DNA from 4 places in the Serratia sp. GW822-FHT06D09 genome. Region 3 is predicted to be linked to each of the others. Evidence: predicted binding sites of a transcription regulator. Region 3 holds the regulator's gene; each other region holds the start of a gene.
What was found. Region 3 encodes CRP, which controls carbon source genes, mostly activating them, when cyclic AMP is high. Its sites were predicted from a motif close to ATGTGANNNNNNTCACAT; they were not measured.
Positions count from the first base shown of each region.

Region 1: the regulator CRP is predicted to act here: its motif matches at 3,879-3,896, upstream of AC1RKG_RS01825 (YjcB family protein).
Region 2: the regulator CRP is predicted to act here: its motif matches at 3,624-3,641, upstream of AC1RKG_RS05245 (ABC-F family ATPase).
Region 4: the regulator CRP is predicted to act here: its motif matches at 3,018-3,035, upstream of AC1RKG_RS19935 (YfcZ/YiiS family protein).

Region 1 covers NZ_JBXALO010000001.1:388,033-393,164, reverse strand. The annotation lists gene AC1RKG_RS01835 (penicillin-binding transpeptidase domain-containing protein) at 1-1,645, opposite strand, end outside; gene mrdA (penicillin-binding protein 2) at 1,748-3,673, opposite strand; gene AC1RKG_RS01825 (YjcB family protein) at 3,966-4,247, shown strand; gene AC1RKG_RS01820 (oligopeptide/dipeptide ABC transporter ATP-binding protein) at 4,332-5,132, opposite strand, start outside.
Region 2 covers NZ_JBXALO010000002.1:299,234-304,365, reverse strand. The annotation lists gene moeA (molybdopterin molybdotransferase MoeA) at 1-985, shown strand, start outside; gene moeB (molybdopterin-synthase adenylyltransferase MoeB) at 988-1,743, shown strand; gene AC1RKG_RS05245 (ABC-F family ATPase) at 2,005-3,597, opposite strand; gene mchS3 (MchS3 family protein) at 3,757-4,173, opposite strand; gene cynR (transcriptional regulator CynR) at 4,256-5,132, opposite strand, start outside.
Region 3 covers NZ_JBXALO010000016.1:11,799-16,930, reverse strand. The annotation lists gene argD (bifunctional acetylornithine/succinyldiaminopimelate transaminase) at 1-383, shown strand, start outside; gene AC1RKG_RS23705 (YccS/YhfK family putative transporter) at 408-2,483, opposite strand; gene crp (cAMP-activated global transcriptional regulator CRP) at 2,538-3,170, opposite strand; gene AC1RKG_RS23695 (OsmC family protein) at 3,550-3,957, shown strand; gene AC1RKG_RS23690 (phosphoribulokinase) at 3,994-4,863, opposite strand; gene AC1RKG_RS23685 (YheU family protein) at 5,015-5,132, opposite strand, start outside.
Region 4 covers NZ_JBXALO010000009.1:112,796-117,927, forward strand. The annotation lists gene ccmI (c-type cytochrome biogenesis protein CcmI) at 1-521, shown strand, start outside; gene mlaA (phospholipid-binding lipoprotein MlaA) at 557-1,315, shown strand; gene fadL (long-chain fatty acid transporter FadL) at 1,432-2,772, opposite strand; gene AC1RKG_RS19935 (YfcZ/YiiS family protein) at 3,172-3,468, shown strand; gene fadI (acetyl-CoA C-acyltransferase FadI) at 3,662-4,972, shown strand; gene fadJ (fatty acid oxidation complex subunit alpha FadJ) at 4,972-5,132, shown strand, end outside.

The sequences.
Region 1 (5,132 bases), on a different contig from region 3:
CCATGATCTTGCCGAACACCGGGCCAGCCACCGAACCACCGAAGTGCTTGCCGGCTTTCGGGTTGTTGACCATCACCACCAGCGCCACCTGCGGATCGCTGGCGGGCGCCACGCCGGCGGTGTAGTTAATGTAACCACCGTCGTATTTGCCGTTGGTGCCCATTTTCTCTGCGGTACCGGTTTTAATCGCCAAACGGTAACCCGGCACCGCAGCGCTGACCCCGCTGCCCCCCGGTAAGGCATCGCTTTCCATCATATGCACCACGGTTTTTACCGTATCTTCAGGCAGAATGCGCTGCCCCATCACCGGTGGCGTCACTCGGGTGATCGACAATGGCCGATAAACGCCATAGGAACCGATAGCCGCGTATTCACGCGCCATCTGCAACGGGGTCACACGCAAACCATAACCAAACGAGAAGGTTGCGCGTTCGATATCAGCCCAGCGTTCGCGGTGCTGCGGCAAATAACCGCTGCTTTCGTTGCCGATGCCCAGGTCGGTCGGTCTGCCCAAGCCAAAGCTCTTGTAAACCGCAGGCAGTACGGTGGCGGGCAGCGCCAGCGCAATATGTGAAACGGCAATGTCGCTGGATTTTTGCAGCACGCCGGTAATGGTCAATTTCGACCAGTGGCCTACGTCCTTGATCAAATGACCATTGACCCGGTAAGGCGTGGTGTCCAGTACGGTATCCGGCTTAATCAACCGGTGTTCCAGCCCGACCATCACCACCACCGGCTTCACGGTAGAACCCGGTTCGAAACTGTCGCTGCTGCACACGTTGCGGATATCTTTGGCCGGGGTATTGGCGTAGTTGTTCGGGTTGAATGACGGGTAGCTGGCCATCCCCAGCACTTCACCGGTATTCACTTTTACCAGCACCGCACAGCCGGAATCGGCCTGGTTTGCCACCACGCCGTCGCGAATTTGCGCGTACAGCACGTACTGGATGAATTTATCAATACTCAGCGTGACATTCGGCGGCGGCACGGGATCGACGTTCTTGATCACGCCAATCACCGCCCCGCTGCCGTCCTTCTGGTAAACCCGCAGGCCGTTCTTGCCTTGCAGCAGATGGTTAAAGCCCAGCTCGATACCTTCAAGACCCTGATTGTCCTGCCCGACAATGCCGATGAGCCCGGCGGCATCCTGGCTCATCGGGTAGAAACGGCTGAAGTCCTGCAGGGTACTGACGCCGGTCAAACGCAGCTTGCTGATGTAATCGGCATTATCATCTTCGACTTTGCGCGCCAGATAGACAAAACGCTTGTGAGCATTAGCCTGGATCAGCTTTTGCACCTCGGGTAGCGGCATTTTCAGCACGTTGGCCAGGCTCTGCCAGCGTTCATTGCCGATATCGGTATGGGTGTCGAGAATATGCTTGGGATCCAACACAATATCTTTCGATGACACGCTGACGGCCAAGGCCTCGCCGTTACGGTCGGTGATCATCCCCCGGTTGGTGGGCAGCACCTGGGTGCGAATCGAACGCTGATCCGCCTGATCCGCCAACTGCTGATGCTCCAGCAACTGCAAATAGCCGACCCGAAAGGCCAGCAGGAAAAAGCAAACCAGGATCCCGCCGCAAATCCAACCAAAGCGAAGGGTCGAATAATTTTTACCGCTTTTTTTTGTTAATGGCGCCACTGTTAACCCTGCGTTTTTATTAAAGTTATGTGATTATTTCAGTCTACCCTGACAGAAATAGTTAGAAGATTGCAGTTTGTAAGAAAGTAAAAACAAACGCGTTTACTGTTGCACATCCGCGCTGTCGTTTAACTCCGGTTTAACTTTCTGGTTATCCTCAGGCTGCGGGGCGTTGGCCGGGTCAAAAATATGGTCGAGGATCGCCCGGGCCGTCGGCCCCGCGACCACACCGTCACCACCGCCGTTTTCCAGAATTAATGCCATCGCCACCCGCGGATTTTTATAAGGCGCGAACAACGTATAGAAAATATGGTCACGCAGCCGTACCGGGATCATTTTGGCGTTATAAGTCTGATTCTCTTTCAGACCAAACACCTGTGAAGTCCCGGACTTGGCGGCAATCTGATACGGCGCAGTATGGAACAGCTTATAACCGGTGCCGTTTGGCAGATTGGCCATGCCGTACATGCCATTGCGAACGATGCCCCAGTACGGCGATTTGGCATCACCAATCTGTGCACTCTCTACCGGTGGCTGGTAGCGACTCACCAGGTTGCCCTGCCGCATGGAATACAACAAATGGGGCGTTTTCACCTTGCCGTTGTTGATCAGCGTCGTTAACGCCTTCACCATCTGGATCGGCGTAGCCACCCAATATCCCTGGCCGATGCCTACCGAGATGGTGTCCCCCTGATACCAGGCTTTTTTATGCACCCGCTGTTTCCATTCGCGGCTTGGCAGCACGCCGCGATACTCTTCGTTAAGGTCAATCCCGGTCGCCTGACCATAACCAAACTGGCTTAGCCAGCTGTGAATACGGTCAATGCCCATTTCAAACGCCACCTGATAAAAGAAGGTATCGGCCGATTCTTCTATCGCCTTGGTCACGTTCAGCATGCCATGCCCGGTTTTAAGCCAGTCACGATAACGGCGCTGGGTGCCCGGTAAGGTCCAGGTCGGCGCGCCAAAGAAGGTGGTGTTGGGGGTGATCACTCCGGCAAACAGCGCGGACGTGGCCATGTAAGGCTTCACCGTGGATGCCGGTGGGTAGAGCCCTTGCGTGACGCGGTTAATCAGCGGCAGATCGGGGTTGCTCAGCAGAGCTTTATACGCGGGATAGCTGATGCCCTTCACAAAAGGGTTGGGATCGTAACTGGGGCTGGAGACCATGGCCAAAATGCCACCGTCGCGCGGGTCTTCCACCACCACTGCCGCCCGCTGCCCTTTAAGCACCGATTCGATATATTGCTGCAGCGGCAGATCGAGCGTCAGGTAAATGTTTTTGCCCGCCTGTGGCGGTTGTTCTTTCAGCAGGCGTATCACGCGACCGTGGTTATCCACTTCGACTTCCTGATAACCGGTGGTGCCATGCAACTCTGACTCATAATAAGCCTCGATGCCCTGCTTGCCGATATTGTGGTCGGCGGCATAGTTCTCGCTGAGGCCCGCCTTGTCCAGCCGCTTCAAATCGCCATCGTTGATTTTAGACACGTAACCCACCACGTGGGCCAGTTCGGCACCGTAGGGATATTCCCGCTGCTGATAGGTGTCAATCGTCACCCCGTCAAAACGGTATTGATTGACCGCGAAGCGCGCCACCTCGGTTTCCGTCAGTCCGCTTTTCAAGGTGACCGGCTTATAGCGGCCATTGTGGTGCATGTCATCGCGAAAAGCGGCGATGTCTTCGGAGGTCAGATCGACAATCGGCGTCAGCGCCTGCAGCAGCGCGGTCATATTGTCGATTTTGCTGGGGATAATCTGGATCTGATACAGCGTAATGTTACGCACCAGCGGAATGCCGTTGCGGTCGAAAATCAGCCCGCGACTGGGGGCAATCGGCACCATCTTGATGTCGTTTTGATTGGATCGCGTCTGGTAGAACGCATGCTGTTTTACCTGCAGGCGGTACAGGTTGAGGATCAACACGCCAAAACAGGCGACAACCAACACCATAGCCACGCCGGCGCGGCGTATAAACAACATTTCTTCGGCGGAATGGTCGCGAATTTTATCTTTTAATAGGGCCATACGTGGCGAGTTACCTGTCAGACGTCACATTTTCCCAAGATAAATCAGGGCAGTGAAAAGTCGGCAAGCATAGCGTTATTGGTTTGCGCTCCCCATTAAAAGGTTGCTAATGAAATGGCATAAATGTTTCAGCATGTTGGAATGTTACCAAATGCCGATTTTTCTCCCGCTCAGGGATTGAGCAGCGATTTCCCCCAGTGCTACAATGTGACGCAGATCACACTATTTCACCCATTGCCCTGACCTTCCGGCCGCTCGCCGGGAGCAGCTTTATCACCAAGGATCCCGTTCGATGAGTGCCATTGCCACAGGTTTTATTATGATGCGCTGGGAGTTACTTAGCGCCGTTATGATGTTTATGGCCAGCCAGCTAAACGTCGTTTGCCGTAAGACCAGCCGCAACGGCATGGCATTTATGTTCAGCAGCCTCGGGTTGTTCACCACCTGCTGGTTCGTGATGGGCCTGATGGGGATTAGCTTCAGTCAGGAAGGCTTTACGCAATTCTGGTCCCACGCCTGGGACATGTATGTCGAGGTCGTCAGTAACACCCCTACCGATTGGCCACTGCCCTGACTCAACATCAGCAGGCGAAGCGCTGTCCGCTTTGCCTGCCGTGTTAATTCGTTATTTTCTCCTGCCCAGTTCAGGCACTATTGGCTACGCCACCTTATGGCAACGCACCGCCGTGCCGCCCAAGTTGACGCTCAAACTTTGCGGTCGCTGGCACCCCTCGCCGGCGTAAGGGCAACGTTCGCGAAAAAAGCAGCCCTGCGGCAACTGACGGTTGCCCGGTAATTCCCCTTTGCGGTCTTCAATTGTGCTGTCGCTCAGTGAACGGCCGGTACGGGGCACCGAATCCAGCAGCAACCGGGTGTAAGGGTGCTGCGGCTGGCGCAACACCTGTGCGGTCGGCCCCAATTCGACAATCTGCCCCAGATACATCACCGCTACCCGATCGCTCATGTGCTGGATCACCGAGACGTTATGCGAGATCAGCACATAAGTCAGGTTGCGCTGGCGTTGCAGTTCCACCAGTAAATTGAGGATCTGCGCCTGCACCGAAATATCCAGCGCCGAAGTAGGTTCGTCCAGCACGATGATGTCCGGCTGCGACGACAGTGCGCGTGCAATGGAAATACGCTGTCGCTGTCCGCCGGAGAACTCGTGCGGCAACCGGTCAATCGCCTCCGGCCGCAGTCCCACCTGCTGAGCCAACTCCGCCGCCTGCGCCCGTCGTTCCGCCACGCTGTTGTGTTGCTGCACGTACACCGGCTCGGTGATAATTCGCCATACCGGCAGGCGCGGATCGAGCGATGACTGCGGATCCTGAAACACCATTTGCATGCCGCTGCCAAACCAGGAGCCGGCATTGCGCGCCCGCAGCAGCTCGCCGCTGCTGGGCTTCAACAACCCCATCAGCAACTGCGCCAGGGTGCTTTTGCCGCAGCCGGACTCGCC
Region 2 (5,132 bases), on a different contig from region 3:
TGCTCCGTTCGACGGCGACTGGCCAGCCGGTACCTGCGTACGCATCATGACAGGCGCGCCTGTCCCCGCAGGGGCCGAGGCGGTGATCATGCAGGAGCAGGCCGAGATCAGCGATGCCGGCGTGCGCTTCACGGCCGAAGTGCAAGCCGGGCAAAATATTCGCCTGGCGGGGGAAGATATTCGCCAGGGTGCCGGGGTTTTACCTGCGGGTATCAGACTGGGCGCTGCGCAGTTGCCGCTGTTGGCCTCGCTCGGTGTCGCCGAGGTGCAGGTGGTACGTAAGCTGAAGGTGGCGGTGTTCTCCACCGGCGACGAGTTACAGCCGGTCGGGCAGCCGCTGCAGGCGGGCCAAATCTATGATACCAACCGCTTTGCCGTACGCCTGATGCTGGAACAGTTAGGGTGCGAAACGCTGGATCTGGGCATTATCCGTGATGACCCAAACGCGCTGCGCGCCGCCTTCGAGCAGGCAGACCGCCAGGCCGATGTGGTGATCAGCAGCGGTGGCGTCTCGGTCGGTGAAGCCGACTATACCAAGCAGATGCTCGACGAGCTGGGCGAAGTCGGCTTCTGGAAGCTGGCGATCAAACCCGGTAAACCCTTTGCCTTCGGCAAGCTCAAGCAGGCCTGGTTCTGTGGCCTGCCGGGCAACCCGGTTTCCGCAGCGCTGACCTTCTACCAACTGGTGCAGCCGCTGTTGGCGAAGCTGGCGGGCCACAGCGACTGGCATTTGCCACCGCGTTTGCAGGCTCGCGCCCTGACCCCCCTGAAGAAAGCGCCGGGACGCCTTGATTTTCAGCGCGGCGTGTTTAGCAGCAACGCTCAGGGCGAGCTGGAAGTGAGCACCACCGGCCATCAAGGGTCACACGTGTTCAGTTCTTTCAGCCAGGGTAACTGCTTTATCGTGCTGGAGCGCGAACGCGGCTCCGTGGCAGTGGGCGAAAAAGTGGACATTGAGCCCTTCAACGCCTTGCTGAGGAGCTGAGCATGCTGCCGGAATTAACCGATGCCGAAGCGCTGCGCTATAACCGCCAGATTATCCTGCGTGGCTTTGACTTCGACGGTCAGGAAAAACTGAAGGCCGCCCGGGTATTGATTGTCGGCCTCGGCGGGTTAGGCTGTGCCGCCGCCCCCTATCTGGTCGCGGCGGGCGTCGGCCACCTGACGCTGGTTGATTTCGACACCGTTTCACTCTCTAACCTGCAGCGCCAAATCCTGCACCGCGATGCGCGCATCGGTATGGCGAAAGTTGAATCGGCCCGTCTCGAACTCAGTGCCATCAACCCACATGCTCAGATTGAAACTGTTGATGGACAGCTGGACGACGACCAGATGGCGACGCAGATTGCCGCCTGCGATTTGGTGCTGGACTGCACTGACAACGTGGCGACGCGCAATCTGCTAAATCGCCTCTGTCATGCTCAGCGCAAACCCCTGGTGTCCGGCGCGGCGATCCGCATGGAAGGGCAGCTCAGCGTCTTCACCTATCAGCCCGGAGAACCCTGCTACCGCTGCCTGAGTCGGTTATTCGGCGACAACGCCCTCACCTGCGTCGAGGCCGGTGTCATGGCACCGCTGGTCGGTACCATCGGCACGCTGCAAGCGATGGAGGCCATCAAACTGCTGACGCAGTACGGCCAACCGCTCACTGGAAAACTGCTGATGTTTGATGCCATGACGATGCAGTTCCGCGAGATGAAGCTGCCGAAGGATCCGCAGTGCGAAGTTTGCGGCGGGGAATAGCAGAGACAAAAAAGGCGGGAATGCTCCCGCCTGAGATTTTTTGACAAAGGGGGATAAAAGCGTGGTTTTTCCCCCTTTGTGTTATCAGCCGAAAATCAATAAATTGATTTTCCTGATTTGTTTTCAAAACCTTTAGCGCCTGCCGCCAAACATTATATGTTTGTCAGCAGTCTCTGGCGGGAATGCTCCCGCCTGAGTTTGATGACAAATTCGTCACCGGTTATAGCTTCGGGCGCAGCATGCTGCGCCTCTGCCGCTGGGTTACACGATACCCTGGCTGCGCAGATAATCTTCGTAGTTGCCGGTAAAGTCGATCACTTTGGTCGGCGTCATTTCCAGTACGCGGGTCGCCAACGAGCTAACGAACTCACGGTCGTGGGAAACGAAGATCAAGGTGCCTTCGTACATTTCCAGCGCCATGTTCAGCGACTCGATGGATTCCATATCCAGGTGGTTGGTCGGTTCATCCATAACCAGGATATTAGGACGCTGCATCATCAGCTTGCCAAACAGCATGCGGCCCTTCTCACCCCCGGACAACACCTTCACTTTCTTCTTGATGTCGTCCTGGCTGAACAGCAAACGGCCCAGCACGCTGCGCACCGCCTGCTCGTCGTCTTTTTCCTGCTTCCACTGGCTCATCCAGTCGAACACCGTCAGGGTGTCATCGAATTCGTATTCGTGATCCTGAGCGTAGTAACCGATCTTGGCATTTTCAGACCATTTCACGGTACCGCTGTCCGGCAACGTATCGCCCACCAGCGTTTTCAGCAGGGTAGATTTACCGATACCGTTCGGGCCCAACACCGCCACTTTCTCGCCCACTTCAACCATCAGGTTGAACTTGCTGAACAGAGGACCGTTGTCGAAACCTTTGGCCAGCGCTTCCACTTCCAGCGCGTTACGGAACAGTTTTTTGTCCTGTTCGAAACGGATGAACGGGTTCTGACGGCTTGAAGCCTTAATTTCTTCCAGCTGGATCTTGTCGATCTGGCGGGCACGTGAGGTTGCCTGCTTGGATTTGGAGGCGTTGGCACTGAAGCGGCTCACGAACGATTGCAGTTCGTTAATCTGCGCCTTCTTCTTGGCGTTATCCGCAACCAGACGTTCACGCGCCTGAGTGGCCGCCGTCATATATTCGTCGTAGTTACCCGGATACACGCGCAGCTCACCGTAGTCCAAATCCGCCATGTGAGTACAAACCATGTTCAGGAAGTGACGGTCGTGCGAAATGATAACCATGGTGCTGTTACGTTCGTTCAGCACCTGCTCCAGCCAGCGGATGGTGTCGATGTCCAGGTTGTTCGTCGGTTCGTCGAGCAACAGAATTTCCGGATCGGAGAACAGCGCCTGCGCCAGCAACACGCGCAGTTTGAAGCCCGGTGCGATTTCGCTCATCGGGCCATAATGTTGTTCAACCGGGATGCCGACGCCGAGCAGCAGTTCGCCGGCGCGCGCTTCGGCGGTATAACCGTCCATCTCGCCGTAGGCCACTTCCAGATCGGCCACTTTATAGCCGTCTTCTTCGCTCATTTCAGCCAGCGCATAAATGCGATCGCGTTCTTCCTTCACCGCCCACAGTTCGTTGTGGCCCATGATGACGGTGTCCAGCACGCTGTATTGCTCGAAAGCGAACTGATCCTGACGCAGTTTACCCAGGCGCTCGTTCGGGTCGAGGAACACGTTGCCGCCGCTCGGCACCAGATCGCCGCCCAGGATTTTCATAAAGGTAGATTTGCCGCAACCGTTGGCGCCGATCAAACCATAGCGGTTACCCCCGCCAAACTTAACGGAGATGTTTTCAAACAGCGGCTTACTGCCAAACTGCATAGTGATGTTGTTAGTGCTTAACACAGCGCTCGCTCTTCATATCATTGGGAATGTGATTTGGCGCGCATTATGCCATAACGGGCAACAGAGATCGCGGGAAGTTTCGGTGACAATTTGAGCAAAGGTGCGGCGGCAGGCCAAGTGGAAAGAACGTCTCGGCCTGAGGGAGGTGAATGCAGAGGTTTACCAACACCCCTGTTTTAGAATACTGAAATAAACATCGCTGAATTTTTCTTTCCTTAAAACATCCCCTTTCAATACCGAAACCGGTTGATCCCACACTTGGGTGAAATTAGGTTCGCCGGTTTTGTTATTGAGCTTTTTTAAGCCACAGGCAGCATAAAGTTTCGCTTCTGGGGTTGCCTGCGGGTTATTGGCAATACGCAAGAAAACGGCCCCCGCGTCCTGGTAGGTTAGGATTTCTATTACATCGGTTTCTCCGGCACTGCCAATGCCAACAAACCCGTTCATTCCCAAAGAGAAATGAGTCACCTTGGATAAATTATTTTCTGTCGCTTCACGGTGTTGCTCAGCGGCGTAACCGTTGAGGGAACAGAAAAAAACAAAAACCAAAGTAATAACGCTCAAGATCCTTTTCACAAAAACCTCCCTATTCAGCCAAGAATGAAAGTGACGATCGGACCAGCTCGGTGCGCCACACTACCACGGTATTCAGCCGGTTTTATAGCGGGTCGGAATGTCCCTGGCTAAATTTCTGCCGGTGCAAGACCTCGATAAACGCCCGTGACGCCGCGCTACGGTAGGCGTCTTTACGCTGCAACAGCACCGCCCGGCGAGCGGGCATGACGTCGGTAAGCCGCACCGGGTGCAACTGCGGGTTTTCCTGCGCAACCGCTGCCGGTAGCAGGGTAGCCAGTTGGCCACGGCGCACAATTTCAATGATGGCACCAATCGCGTTGGCCTCCATTGCTACCCGGGGGCGGATCCCCTGTCGACGACAATAATCGTCGATAAACTGACGGGTAGCGAAGTCCTCGCTTAATAACACCAGCGGTTGCTGTTCGAACACCTGCGCACTCAAAGGCTCACGCTGTTGAACCAGCGGGTGCTGAGCCCCAACCATCATATTCAGCGATTCGGTAAACAGCTCCTCGGCCACGATGTCCACCGATTGCGCCTGACTGAACGCGATCCCCACATCCAGCCGGTCTTCCGCCAGAAGCGCCTCGATCCTGTCCTGCGTCATTTCATGAATACTCACCGAAACGCCCGGATATTGCCGATAAAAAGCATCGATAACAGGCCCCACCAGATAGGCGGTAAAGGTTGGCGTCATCGCCAGCCGCAAATTACCGCGTTCCAGCGTCGCCACGTCATGGATCGCCCGAGTGCCGGCTTCCAGATCCTGCAGCGCCAGCCGGGCATAGCGCATCCAGGCCATACCGGCGTCGGTCAGGCGCACCGTTCGGCCGGAACGATCAAACAGAGGCGTTCCCAGGTTTTCTTCCAACTGCTTGATTTGTTGCGACAGCGTCGGTTGCGAGACGTGTAGCGCTTCGGCGGCGCGGGTGAAGTTGCCCTGTTCGGCAACGGCAAGA
Region 3 (5,132 bases):
CCCATGGCACCACCTACGGCGGCAACCCGTTGGCCTGCGCGGTGGCGGAGGCGGCGCTGGACGTGATCAATACGCCGGAAGTGCTCAGTGGCATTGAACTGCGTCATGGACTGTACGTGCAGGCGTTAAAGCAGATTGGCGAGAAATATGGTGTTTTCAGCGACATTCGCGGCATGGGGCTGCTGATCGGTGCCGAATTGACGAAAAATCACCACGGTAAGGCGCGTGATTTCCTGACTGCCGCCGCTGCACGCGGGTTGATGATCCTCAATGCCGGGCCAAACGTGATCCGTTTTGCGCCTTCGCTGGTGGTAGCAACCGAGGATATTGACGAAGGGATGGCGCTGTTTGAGCTGGCCGTGCAGGACGTGATTGGCGCTTAATGCATAAGGGCACCGAGGGTGCCCTTATTGATCGCGCAGTTTGCGCTTCAGCCAGATGCCATGGTGCGGACGCTGGCGCCAGGCCAGTGACGAGATGGTGTGCATGACGCTCAGGTGGGACAAAATCCGCCGCAGATGGCGTTCCATTTCAGTCACCGGCATATCCGGCTGCAAATCCGGTGGCTGCATAATGCCGTTGCCACTGCTCGGCCCGTCGTATTCAAGCCGCTGCTGACAGCTTTGCAGCGCGATTTCACAAGACTGCAGATACTCCTCCGCCAGCTTTGGCGTCAGCATATAGTGCTCGCGCGCCAGAATGGTCATCGCATTCAGGTGTTCGACAATAAACTGGCTGTGCGTAACCCACAGGCGCATATCTGCCAGGTAGCTCGATTCAAAACCCGGCTCCTGCATCGCCTGATTGAGTGAGGTGAACAGCGCGTTGTGCGCCTGATTGACCTGCATGCGGGCATAAGCCAGCGCGCTGGGATCGGGTTCTTGCTCTTCCAGCAACAGGCGCAGCGCCTGTTGATCGTTTTCCAACGCCTGATGGGCGTTCTTGCGTAGCAGACCGCTTTGCCACTGTGGCCACAGCCAGATGGTGCTGCCGAACACCAGTACGCAGCCGATCAGCGTGTCGATCAGGCGCGGCACCAGGAAGTGGGTGCCGTTCAGTGCCAACAGTTGCAGGGTGTAAACCGCCGTCACCGTAAAGCCAATTACCGCCAGCCCGTAATTTTTACGTGAAACCAGATAGGCCAGCAGCGTGATCACCAGCATCACGCCCAGCGTCTCAGCCTCGGGCAGTTGCAGCTGCAGTAATCCGGCGGCAATCACCAACCCAACCAAGGTGCCGAGCGCACGGTGCTGGATGCGTACCCGGGTGGCGTTGTAGCCGTTTTGGCTCACCAGCATGATGGTCAGCAAGATCCAGTAAGGTTTTGGCAGATTGAAAATCATGCCCAGGCTGCTGCCCGCCGCCAGGGTGACTCCCAGCCGAGCCGCATTGCGCAGGGCGTTGGATTTGAACGACAGGTAACTGACCAGCGCGGGCCAGAATGGCAGACGGTTTTGATTGGCCATCAGATCGCGTCGGTAGAGTGGGTGCTGGGTGCGCAGCAGGCGGGCGATGCGGCTGAAGTGGTAATAACAGAATTGGCCGACCGGGTTGTCCGGGTGCTGCGCCGCCACTTTTTCCAGGGCTGCCAACTCATGGTCCATGTTGAAACGCTGAGAATGCTGATGATAGAGGATATCGTGCGCTACCGTGCGCAGCCGATTGGCAATCACCTGTGCATTGCGGCGGATAATGGCTTCGGCCTGGCTCTGCTCTACCAGTTTTTGGACCTCTTCCGGCAGGTGCAGGCTGACGGTGATGTGTTCCTGCAAATCCAGCGCGACCTGAAAGGTGCGTTGCAGGCGCTTTTGTTCGAGATTGCTGGCATGGGGCAGAAAATTAAGCTGCTGATACAGCAAGGTGATCAGATCCATGACCTTTTGCTGGCGCACCAGCAGCGGTGGTAAGGCGGTCTGCGGATCGGTGTGCTGGGTCAACAGCGAATATTTGGCTTCGAAGTAGTCCGCCAGCTCCAGATAGAGCTGATTGAGCGACTCGCGCATCGGTTGCTCTTTCCACAGCTTGAACCAGAACCAGGTAAACAGGCCGTACCAGGCGGTACCCACGATATATAACACCGGCGCGTGCCAAAGCGGCACCGTACCGGCCATGCTGAGAGAGAATATGGCGGCAACCAGCGCGGCGGGCAGCAGGCGGGCGTGCAGTGGGCTGATTTCGCCGCTGACGCCAAGCAACAGTGCCAGGCCGAGCATCAATGCGGGTAGCGGCACTTGCCACAGCAGTGCCTGTTGCAGCAGCAGGCTGCTAAGCGCAAAGAGCGAACCCCCGACGATCAGGCGTTTAAAGAAGCGTTTGTGGGGCGTGTCCAGCCCGGCGATGTTACAGCAGGCGGGAACCAGGGAAAATAGCAGGCCGTATTGCAGTTGGCCGATCAACAGCCCGAGCAGAACCGGCAGGCACAGCACCAGCGTTTGTCGCAGTGCATAGTTGACTTCCGGATGATAAATCAGTCGGCGCCACATGATAAATCGGGGCATAAAAAAACGGCGCGAATTATCGCGCCGTTTTTTCAGTGATTAACGGGTGCCGTAAACGACAATAGTTTTGCCGTGAGCGGAGATCAGGTTTTGATCTTCCAGCATTTTCAGAATACGACCCACGGTTTCACGAGAGCAACCGACGATCTGGCCAATTTCCTGACGGGTGATTTTAATCTGCATGCCATCCGGATGGGTCATGGCATCAGGCTGTTTCGCCAGGTTCAGCAGGGTTTGCGCGATGCGGCCCGTAACGTCCAGGAAGGCGAGGTTACCCACTTTCTCAGAGGTTATCTGCAGGCGGTTTGCCATCTGGGCAGACAGGCGCATCAGGATGTCCGGGTTTACCTGGATCAGCTGGCGGAATTTCTTGTAGGAAATTTCAGCCACTTCACAGGCGGTCTTCGCCCTAACCCAGGCGCTACGCTCCTGACCTTCTTCAAACAATCCAAGCTCGCCGATGAAATCCCCCTGGTTAAGGTAGGACAGGATCATCTCTTTACCTTCTTCATCCTTAATCAGCACCGCGACGGAGCCTTTGACGATGTAGTAAAGCGTTTCGGCTTTTTCACCTTGGTGAATCAGCGTACTTTTGGATGGATATTTGTGGATATGGCAATGAGACAGGAACCATTCGAGAGTAGGGTCTGTTTGCGGTTTGCCGAGAACCATTCGCTGTTATCCTCTGTTGTTATCGCTGCCTTGTGTCACAGGGGTCAGAGTTCCCTGTAAAACGTGCTGTCGCCGTTGTTTTAATGGTGGCTATCAGCAGGTTTTGAGGCGTGTCATAAATATACGCTGTCGCTCTAGCATATTAACTTGCCGGGAGAGCTGCAAGCTACATTCTGTTAACATACCGGTAAAGGAGCCTTTCCCTGGGAGTTTCCCTGAAATCAGTGTCCCGGAAAGATTTATTGCGGCTCTGTTTGTAGCACAGAGTGAGGCGGGTGTCTCGTGTTGTCTCGCTTCAGCATGATTAGCATCAGGTTCCGTTGCCAGTTTCTATGCGAAAGCGTACTCTGATTTTAAGAAATTAACCGGAGTGACCAGCATGCAGGCAAGAGTTAAGTGGGTGGAAGGGTTGACGTTTCTGGGTGAATCCGCGTCTGGCCATCAGGTATTGATGGACGGCAACGCCGGCGATAAAGCACCCAGTCCGATGGAAATGGTGCTGATGTCAGTAGGGGGCTGCAGTGCTATCGACGTGGTGTCGATCCTGCAAAAAGGACGCAACGACGTGCGTGATTGCGAGGTGAAACTGACCTCTGAACGCCGCGAAGAAGCGCCACGGTTGTTTACCCACATCAACCTGCATTTTATCGTGACCGGCAAAGATTTGAGCGACAAGATCGTGGAACGTGCGGTCAACCTGTCAGCCGAGAAGTACTGTTCGGTTTCACTGATGCTGAGCAAAGCCGCCAGCGTGACCCACAGTTTTGAAATCCGCGACCTGGCGTAACGGATAAAGGGGCGCGGTTGTACCGCGCCCCGTAGATTACTCGATTTTTTTTCCTTCCAGCAGTCGCTGCACCAGCGGCGCCATGATCAGTTCCATCGCCAGCCCCATTTTGCCACCCGGCACCACCAGCGTATTGATATGCGAGATAAAAGATCCCTGCAGCATTGCCAGCAGATAAGGGAAGTCGATCTGGTCCAGCCCGCGGAAGTGGATCACCACAAAGCTCTCGTCCAGCGAAGGGATAGCCTTGGCGGCGAACGGGTTGGAGGTGTCTACCGTCGGCACCCGTTGGAAGTTGATATGGGTACGTGAAAACTGCGGCGTGATGTAGTTGATGTAGTCTTCCATTGAACGAACCACCGAATCCATTACCGCTTCGCGGGAGTGGCCGCGTTCACCGGTATCGCGGATCAACTTCTGGATCCATTCCAGGTTCACGATGGGTACTACGCCGACCAGCAGATCGACGTGTTTGGCCACGTCGATGTGTTCGGTCACGACGCCACCGTGGAGCCCTTCGTAGAACAACACATCGGTCGGTGCCGGCAAGGCTTCCCATGGGGTGAAAGTGCCGGGAACCTGATTATAGGGTACCGCTTCATCGTAGGTATGAAGATACTTGCGTGAGCGACCGGTGCCGTTTTTGCCGTAGTCGAGAAAGCTTTGTTGCAGCAGGCCGAAGTCATTGGCTTCGGGGCCGAAATAGCTGATATGGCGGCCGAGATCGCGCGCTTTGCGGATCGCCGCGTCCATTTCCGGCCGGGTGTAGCGGTGGAAACTGTCGCCTTCCAGCTCGGCGGCGCGGATGTTCAACTGCTGAAAGATTTTACGGAACGCCACGCTGGTGGTGGTGGTGCCGGCCCCGCTGGAGCCGGTCACTGCGATAACGGGATGTTTGGCGGACATGGTGGTAGGTCACTCCGTGTTAAATGCGCAGGCGTCAGATATGATTATTGGTCTGTTTGACGCCCTTTCGCCAAGGGCAAAATTCCGCGCGTTGGTTTGCAATAATCCATTGTTACCTGATTTTTTCCGTCAGTCATAGAACCGATCGCCACTAAATTTCTTCCTGCCCGGCGCGGAACTGGCCGCGCGGCATAATGTTGACGGTCTCATGCAGTTCTGACCAAACCAGCAGCACCTCGCCGTTTTTCAACTGGCGGCGCACGTCTTCC
Region 4 (5,132 bases), on a different contig from region 3:
ATCACACCAATATGCGCGTGCTGAGCCTGTTGGCGTTCAACGCCTTCGAACAGGGGGATTTCAAGCAGGCGATTGGCGCCTGGCAGGTTATGCTGAAGCTGTTGCCAGCCAATGATCAACGCGCCGAAGTGATAAAGCGCAGCATTGAACAAGCAAAAACACAGGCGGGCGAAGAAACTGTTAAACTTGGCATTAACGTGACGTTATCGCCACAGGCGACGAACGCTTTGCCACAGCAGGGGACGCTGGTAATTTCAGTGACCGATGGCACCAATCCAGTGCCGGTTGCGGTAAAACAACTGCCCTTAAGCCGTTTCCCGCTGTCATTTTCTCTGGATGACAGCAACGCCATGATGCCTGAACGCCTGCTTTCGGCTCAGCATCAGGTCAAGGTGCGGGTGCGAATTTCTCAGGATGGTCTGGCCACGCCACAGGCGGGTGATTGGTTCGGCGAGAGTGCGCTGCAGAATTTCAGCGGTAAAGAGCAGATTGACGTTCAGATAAACAAACAGGTCCCTTAAATAAAAAGACCGAACGTGTTTTTATGGAGAAAAATATGAACTTTCGCCTGACTGGGCTGGCTTTCACAACGGTGTTATTGGTGGGCTGTGCCAGCGCGCCACAAGATGAACCACAAGGGCGATCCGATCCTCTGGAAGGATTTAACCGGACGATGTTCAACTTCAACTATAACGTCCTGGATCCGTATGTACTTCGCCCGGTGGCCGTGGCCTGGCGCAACTACCTGCCCATGCCGGCGCGTAATGGGATAAGCAACTTTACGTCTAACCTGGAAGAACCGGCCAGCATGGTCAACTCCTTCCTGAAAGGCGACCCCTATAAGGGGATGATCCACTTTAACCGTTTCTTCCTCAACACCCTTCTGGGGATGGGCGGTCTGATCGACGTGGCCGGGATGGCTAACCCGAAACTGGCTCGCGAAGAGCCTAACCGTTTCGGCAGCACCCTGGGGCATTATGGCGTCGGCTACGGTCCTTATGTGATGTTGCCGGGCTACGGCAGTTTCACCCTGCGTGAAGAGGGCGGTGACTGGGCGGATACGGTCTATCCGGTGCTGAGCTACCTGACCTTCTGGATGTCGGCGGGCAAATGGGTGGTTGAAGGGATTGAAACCCGTGCCGAGCTGTTGGATTCCGACGGCCTGCTGCGCAACTCTTCCGATCCGTACCTGATGGTGCGCGAAGCCTACTTCCAGCGTAACGACTTCCTGGCGAACGGCGGCTCGCTGAAACCTGAGATCAACCCGAACGCTCAGGCGATCCAGGGCGATCTGGACGAGATCGACTCGCAGTAATCTCGCTCGGTGAAGGAAAAGAACCCGCTTTGATGGCGGGTTTTTTTATGCTTTGAGATCGGCGGGCAAAAAAAAGCGCCCTAAGAAGGGCGCTCCTGACTTCGTCATCGAAAAGATTAGAAGCGGTAGTTGAAGTTGGCGCCGTACAGCCAGGCCTTGCCCACGGATTCGAAGGTATATGGACCTTCTTTGATGGTGACTTTCTGGCCGTGCATGTAGGAAACACCGACGTCAACAGAGGCGTCTTTGTTGAATGCGTAGCTGGTACCTGCGCTCAACCAGAAGCGGTCCTGATCCGGGATAGAGATAGAACGGTTCTGGGCCGGCACCGGGCTGTCATCGAAGGCGATACCGGTACGGAAGGTCCAGTTATCGTCGTAGAAGTAGGTAGTACCCAGTGCGATGCGGTAAGCGTCTTTAAAGCCTTCGTGCTTCTCAAACAGGGTTTGACCGTTGTTGCCGGTAGCTTTTAGCTCCTGGAACTGGCTCCAGCTGGTGTAAGCCAGGCTGTAGTGGATAGCCCACTGCGGTGCAACCTTGTTGTAACCCGAGATTTCCCACATTTCCGGCAGGTTCAGATCCAGAGAGCCTGGGATGGTGCTGCCGTTGGTGCCATAAGGCAAGCCGGCAGGAACGAGCAGTGGGTTATAAGCCGACGGTAGGCTGCTTTTGTAGTCGCCGTCAAATTTGACTTTCACTTCGGAACGGTAAGTGAAGCCGTAACGGTTATTTTCGTCCACTTCGTACAGAATACCGGCGTTCCAGCCAAAGCCCCATTCGTCACCTTTCAGGTGCGAAATCTGGGTATCTGCCGGGATGCCGCCGATTTGCTGTGCCTGCTGCGGCGTAAGCTTTCCACTCTGCATACCCTGTGCTGCGAGCAGCTTCGGCAATTCACCGGCATAACGCTCAAGCTTGGCTTTGGCATAAACCGCGTCAAAGCCCAGGCCGAAGCTGAATTGTTGGTTCAGACGGTAGGCACCGCTCAGGTTCAGGTTGACGGTGGTCAGGTCAGTTTTACCGCCGTAAGCCCCGGCGGTATAACCGTCGTTGAATTCTGTCGCCAGGCCGTAGTTGCTGGTGACCGAGCCGCCTATGGCAAACTGATCGTTAATCGGTTGAACATAATGCAGGTTTGGCACCCAGGCGGTAGGGGCGATGTTCTTGGAGTCGAGGCTGGCACCGGAAGGTGACTTGCCGGAGATATCTACATCCGGATCGATAAACACCGCACCTAGGGAGAGTTCCGGGCGGGTATACATCATCAGCAGGGCCGGGTTGCGGCTGGCGGAAGCTGCAGTATCCGCCATGGCGCCCTCGCCAGAATACGAACGTCCTAAACCAGCTGATGAAAACTCATTCAGCTGGAATCCTGCGGCAGACACGTTTGAAGAAATAATTGCCACTGCAGCTGCGAGAGCTGATTTAGTAAATAGGTTTTTCTGGCTCATGACCAAAACCTCATTATGTGTTTATTATTTAAACTATGTTACTCAAAGTAACAAGGAGCGCGGGATTGTAGGGTCCGTTATCATTCAGACAAATCAGACCAGTGGCTGAATTATAGGTCCGACCTGTGAAAATGTTGCAACAATGTTTTTGAGATATTTCCAAATTGATATCAAAAAGGAGATCTGCATAACAAAAAACCAGCGATGCATAACAATATTCTTACCATTCCTTAGCAGACGTCGATTTTCATTTGTGATTTCCATCACTTAAAACACCTATAAAAAGTAAGTGCTAGTGATCGGTTTCATCGCAGAGTAAAATAAACGCAGAATCTTGTGTCTTTGCGCCAGTAGCTAAATGGCAATTTGGACTCGCGTAACGGCGGTCCCTGAGGAGAATGAATCATGTCCAATCCAATTAATAAATGTAGTGCCCAGGAAACTGCCGCCTGTTGCTGTGTTGATGTCGGTACCGTGATGGACAATACCGATTGCACCGCCTCCTACAGCCAGGTGTTTACCAATCAGCAGGATGCAGAAAAAATGTTGGCCACGCTGACCGAAAAAGCCCGCGGTGTGGAATCCGACCCGTGCGACATCAGCAGTAGCATTAAACCGGTTGACGGTGGCGTGGAACTGGTGGCTGATTTCACCTTCGCCTGCCAGGCAGAAACCCTGATTTTTCAACTCGGCCTGCGTTAATCACGGCTTTAAAACGGTGCGGGGTCATCCCGCGCCGCTCGCTTCCTCCTCAATCCCCCTCTAGAAAGTTGCTCCTGCTCTCAGTTTTCACTTCTGCCGGTTTGCCAAATGTAAACATTTGGTTAACAATGACCCCATCAGGTCAGACCTCTTCTTGACCGTTGCGCTGGCGTTATTTTCTTCAGGAGCGTTTATGAGTAAGGCACTGCCGTTGGTGACCCGTCACGGTGACCGTATTGCGATTGTAAATGGACTGCGGACCCCCTTTGCCAAACAGGCGACCGCTTATCACGGCATTCCAGCGGTGGATCTGGGGAAAACGGCGGTAAGTGAACTGTTAGCCCGCAGCGGTATCGATCCGGCGCTGATTGAACAACTGGTGTTCGGCCAGGTGGTGCAAATGCCTGAGGCGCCGAATATTGCGCGTGAAATCGTGCTCGGTACCGGCATGAGCGTGCATACCGATGCTTATAGCGTGTCGCGTGCCTGCGCTACCAGCTTCCAGGCGATTGCCAACGTGGCGGAAAGCATCATGGCAGGCAGCATCAGTATCGGCATCGCCGGTGGTGCTGACTCTTCTTCCGTTCTGCCTATCGGCGTCAGTAAAGCGTTGGCGCGCACGCTGGTGGACGTCAACAAAGCCCGTACCCTGTCGCAGCGTCTCAAGCTGTTTAGCCGACTGAAGTTCCGTGACCTGATGCCGGTGCCGCCGGCAGTGGCGGAATATTCCACCGGGCTGCGCATGGGCGATACCGCAGAGCAAATGGCGAAAAGCCACGGCATCACCCGGGAAGAGCAGGATGCGCTGGCGCACCGCTCTCACCAACTGGCAGCCAAAGCCTGGGAGCAGGGGCTGCTGCGCGACGAGGTGATGACGGCCTATGTGCCGCCATACCGTACGCAAATCACCGAAGACAACAACGTTCGCAAAGATTCCAGCCTGGCGTCCTACGCAAAGCTGAAACCGGCATTCGATCGCAAGCACGGCAGCGTTACCGCAGCCAACAGTACGCCGTTGACCGACGGCGCGGCAGCGGTGCTGATGATGAGTGAGTCGCGAGCGAAAGAGTTGGGGTTGCAACCGCTGGGTTATCTGCGCAGCTTTGCCTTCTCCGCCATCGATGTGTGGGAAGATATGCTGCTCGGGCCGTCTTACGCTACGCCGCTGGCGCTGGATCGCGCCGGCATCGGCCTGGCCGACCTGACCCTCATTGACATGCATGAAGCTTTTGCTGCCCAGACCCTGGCGAACCTGAAAATGTTTGCCAGCGACGAATTTGCTCAGAAAAAGCTGGGCCGCAGCCGGGCGATTGGCGAAGTGGACATGGAAAAATTCAACGTATTGGGTGGCTCAATTGCTTATGGTCACCCATTTGCCGCTACCGGCGCGCGCATGATCACCCAAACGTTGCACGAGCTGAAGCGTCGTGGCGGCGGACTGGGGCTGACGACCGCCTGCGCAGCCGGAGGGTTAGGGGCCGCAATGATCGTAGAGGTGGAATAATGAGCTTTGAAAACGCATTGCATGAACAGCGGGCCAAACCCTCGGCCTTTCAACTGACCCTTCGTCCGGACAACATTGGTGTGATCACCATCGATGTTCCGGGGGAGAAGGTAAACACCCTGAAGGCCGAGTTTGTCGAGCAGGTCAACGACGTACTGAT